Regions from separate parts of the Streptomyces sp. NPDC057900 genome, predicted to be linked through region 1. Evidence: riboswitches for the same ligand, from Rfam matches in the RefSeq annotation. Region 1 holds a riboswitch; the other holds the start of a gene.
The links. Region 1 has a riboswitch for cobalamin ahead of ACFVQ0_RS30900 (cobalamin biosynthesis protein). Riboswitches for the same ligand answer to the same signal wherever they lie in the genome.

Region 1 (2,195 bases):
ACCAGCCAGCGGCAGATCCCCGCCGTGACGACGCTCTTGCCCGCGTCAGAGGTGGTCCCGGCGACCAGCAGTCCGCCGCTCATGTCGGTCTCCGTCCTGAGGTGCGCGCGCCCGGGGCAGGTGTTCCCGTGCCGCGCGTCGAGGTGATCCGTCGTGCGGCGGCGCCCACGCCCAGCCGGGCCGCCACGCCCACGCCGAGGGCGAGCACCCCGATCCGGCGCGAGAGCCGTACGGCGCGTTCGATGTCCTCTGTCGCCACCGCGCGGCCCGCGCCGCCGTTGAGCACGGGGCGGTGCTCGACCCGGCCGCCGTAGGCGAGGGTGCCGCCGAGCCGTACGCCGAGCGCGCCCGCGAACGAGGCTTCCACCGGGCCCGCGTTGGGGCTCGGGTGCTTCGCCGCGTCCGCCCGCCAGGCCCGGACCGCACCGCGCGGGTCCCCTCCCGCGGCCACGGCGAGCAGGGCCGTCAGCCGGGCGCCCGGCCAGCCCACCAGGTCGTCGAGGCGGGCAGAGGCCCAGCCGTAGCGCAGGTAGCGGGGCGATCTGTGGCCGACCATCGCGTCCAGGGTGTTGGCGGCCCGGAAGCCGACGAGTCCGGGGACCCCGCCCAGCGCACCCCACACCAGGGCGCCGACCACGGCGTCGGAGGTGTTCTCCGCGACGGACTCCACGACGGCACGGGCGATCTGCGGCCCGTCCAGGGAGTGCGGGTCGCGGCCGCACAGATGGGGCAGCCGCTCCCGCGCCAGGCCGAGGTCCCCGGCGGTCAGCGCGCCGCCGATGGACCGGGCCTCGCGCCCCAGCGACGTACCGCCGACGACGGACCAGGTGGCGGCGGCGGTCAGGGCGACGGAGGCGGCGGGACGGCGGCGCAGCGCGTGGGCGGCCAGTGCCGCGCCCCCGGCGGCGCCTCCGGCGCAGACCAGGGTGTGCAGGGCGCCCCACCCGCGGTGGTCGCGCCACAGACGGCGTTCGACGCCTGCCGCGGCGCGCCCGAAGGCGGCGACCGGATGTCCCCGGCGGGGATCACCGAGCAGCAGATCACCGATCAGACCGGCCGTGGCGCCGTACGCGAAGATGCGATCGGCACGCACGGTTCAGCCGGCCGTCGCGCCTCGAAGGACCTTGGGGTCTTCCGTTTGGATCATGCCGGGCATGGTGATGTCCTCACTCAGGGTCCGCGCCCTGGTTCGACGTGACCGGCGACGAGAGTCTCCTGGCTCCCGGATCCGCAGTTCCCCCGGTCTTCCAGCCCACTCGGCGTGGACCGTGACTTCCGGTGGTGGGGGACTGCTCCCCGGTGACAGTGGCGGGACCGCGCCGGATTCGCACCGGCTTCCTCTGCTGTCGCCGTAATGGCTCCGGCAGTCCACCACGCTCCGCGAACGCCAGTCAACCTACCGTTGACCTGCGACGGTGCAGTGTGCTGAGCCCCACATCGGCACGCACATCGGACACGCGTCGGGACGCGCGTCGGGCCGGCCGCACCCGAGGTGCGGCCGGCCCGATGAGGCGGATGGTTCAGCGGCTGTGGTTCAGACGCTGCGGTTCAGGCGACGATCAGGTAGATCCCGTAGGCCACCGCTGCCGCGCACAGTCCGAAGCAGACGTACGCGCCCGCGCGGGCGAGCATCAGGGACCCGCCGGACCGCCCGCCCGGCTCGGCCGTTTCCGGCTGCCTGGAGAGGCCGGCGATGCCCAGGGTGAAGAGGCCCACCAGGGCGACGGTGGCGACGAGAGAGACGCCGAAGACGGTGCCGAGGGCTGCCCAGTCGATGTTCATGGAGGATCTTCCTTACACCGTGGCGGGTCGCGCCGGGTCGGCTACGGCCGGGGCCGGGATGGTGGCGGTGAGTTCGTGGGCCTGGGCGGCCGAGGTGGGCGGCGGGCTGACAGCCGCGATGGCGGTGGTGACGACGCCCATGGGTTCGGCGTCCCCGGTGACCGGAGCGCCGTCCTGGCCGCCGGGCGCGACATCGTCCTGGCCGACCGGCTTGCGGCGGGACAGCACCCAGATCGCTCCGGAGCCCGCGATCAGCAGTACGGCGACGAGCACGACGCCCCAGGTGCCCTGCTTGGTGAGGAACTCCGCCCCCGCGCCGACCAGACCGGCGGCCGGCAGCGTCAGACCCCAGGCGACGAACATCCGGGTGGCGGTGGACCAGCGGACCACGCCGCCCCGGCGGCCGAGACCGG
Region 2 (2,195 bases), on a different contig from region 1:
GTCCGTGACGGCCGCGGTCCTGGCTCGGACGGCGGGGTCGCGGGTGATCGGGGAGTCGGTGCGGGACGCGAGGTCGGCGCGGTTGGCGGCGATCTCGGCCGAGATCGCCCCGGTGCCCCGGGCCAGTCCCTTCGCGAGCGTGACGATCTCGGCGGTCTTCTGCTCCGCGAAGGCGAGCCAGCGCAGGACCCGCGGGTCGATGTCCCGCTCGGGCGCCGTGTCGAGCGGGACGTGCAGCAGGGAGCAGGACGCCGCCACGTCGACCCGGTCCGCGAGGCCGAGGAGGGTCGCGAGGGTGGCTAGGGACTTCTCGTAGTCGTTGATCCAGACGTTGCGGCCGTTGACGACACCCGCGACGAGACGCTTGCCGGGAAGCCCGCCGACGGCGGCGAGGTCTTCGAGGTTCGCGGCGGCGGCATCGGTGAAGTCCAGTGCCAGACCCTCGACCGGGGCCTTCGCCAGGACGGGGAGCGCCTCGCCGAGCCGCCCGAAGTAGGAGGCGACGAGCAGCTTGGGCCGGTCGGTGAGGCCGCCGAGGTCACGGCAGGCGCGGGCGGCGGCGTTCAGCTCGGCCGGGGTGCGGTCCTGGACCAGGGCGGGTTCGTCGATCTGCACCCACTCCGCCCCGGCGGCACGCAGATCCGCGAGCACCTCCGCGTACACCGGCAGCAGCCGGTCCAGCAGGGTGAGCGGCTCGAAACCGGCTGCCACCCCCGGAGCGGGCTTGGCCAGCAGAAGGTAGGTGACCGGGCCGACGAGCACCGGCCGGGCGGTGTGCCCGAGCGCGACTGCCTCCCTGAGCTCGCTGACCTGCTTGGTGGAGTCGGCGGTGAAGACGGTGTCAGGACCGAGCTCGGGGACGAGGTAGTGGTAGTTGGTGTCGAACCACTTGGTCATCTCCAGCGGCGCCACGTCCTGGGTGCCGCGAGCCATCGCGAAGTACCCGTCGAGCGCGTCGGCGGCGACGGCCTCGCGGTGCCGCCGCGGGACCGCGCCGACCATGACGCTGGTGTCCAGGACGTGGTCGTAGTACGAGAAATCGCCGGTCGGGACCTCATGGACGCCGGCGTCCGCCAGCTGCTTCCAGTTGGACCTGCGCAGTTCCGCCGCCGTCTCCCGGAGGGCACCGGCGGTGACGCGGCCCTTCCAGTATCCCTCGACGGCCTTCTTCAGTTCCCGGTTCCGGCCCTGTCGGGGGTAGCCGTACACGGTGGCTCGTGCTGTTGCGGCCGCGGGCTTGGGTGTCACGGAAATCTCCTTCGCGAGATGACTCCTGAACATCCCGGAGACGGGACACGGACGCGAAGGGATGACGAACCGGACGGATACCCACACGCCTCGGCGCGGATTCTCCGTCTGATACGTACGCCGACCCGCCCACGAGGTCACCGGGATATCCGCATCCGAGGGTTCGGGTGCGGGCAACGGGCAGGTCTTCGGACTCGTGGGCGCGTCTGCCGGGGGCAGACTCCTACTGGCCGTCGCTTCCCGGATCCGGACGGATCCAGTGCGTATGACGGCGGTCGTTCCCACTTACCGCTGCGGGGCAGTCCCGGATTCACACCGGGTTCCCTCTTGCGACGCGCCTGCCTGGCGGACAGGGCGAACCAGCTGCACCGGCCAGCCTAGGGGGTGGACCGCCTCCGCGGCACCGCTGTTCACATTCCGGGACCCGGAAGGCGACGGGGACGGGCCTCCCGGGCCCACTGGTCCTCGGGCTGGTCCGTTGGCTCTGCCATGGTCGGGCGGGAAGCGATATTGCTGGGCCATTGGCACATAGGAGTGGGGTCGAGTTGAACCATTAGCTCCCCAGGTGTTGAGATAGTGGAGTCAATGGCGCCGCGGGTCCCTCGGGGATCTCTGTGGCGCCTTTCTCATGTCTGCGCTGGTGTCATGCGCGAAAGGGGCGAGGCGACTTGCTGAAGAGGGCGTTCGTCGCACACGATCCCGGACGGATCCGGCTGCGGTTCGCGTCCCGGGCCGTGCTCGGCATCGGGCTCGCCGTCGCCTTGTGCGGGGCGGCGGGGCACTCGCTGGTCGCGGCCATCACCGGGGGCCTGGCCGCGCTGCTCGCCCTGTTCACGGTGACCGACCCGACGGTGCGCGGGCAGGCCACGACGACCGCGCTGCTCCCCGTCGTCGGCCTCCCGGTGCTCACGCTCGCCGCCGTCCTGCACGATGTGCCCGTCGCCCGC

Region 2: another riboswitch for cobalamin. It lies ahead of metE (5-methyltetrahydropteroyltriglutamate--homocysteine S-methyltransferase); the one in region 1 lies ahead of ACFVQ0_RS30900 (cobalamin biosynthesis protein).

The regions. Positions count from the first base shown of each region.
Region 1 covers NZ_JBHVOI010000012.1:67,170-69,364, reverse strand. Annotated here, with positions in the region: gene ACFVQ0_RS30905 (cobyric acid synthase) at 1-83, opposite strand, end outside; gene ACFVQ0_RS30900 (cobalamin biosynthesis protein) at 80-1,093, opposite strand; cobalamin riboswitch at 1,209-1,342, opposite strand; gene ACFVQ0_RS30895 (hypothetical protein) at 1,549-1,782, opposite strand; gene ACFVQ0_RS30890 (inorganic phosphate transporter) at 1,795-2,195, opposite strand, start outside.
Region 2 covers NZ_JBHVOI010000006.1:440,063-442,257, forward strand. Annotated here, with positions in the region: gene metE (5-methyltetrahydropteroyltriglutamate--homocysteine S-methyltransferase) at 1-1,248, opposite strand, end outside; cobalamin riboswitch at 1,410-1,627, opposite strand; gene ACFVQ0_RS24590 (FUSC family protein) at 1,917-2,195, shown strand, end outside.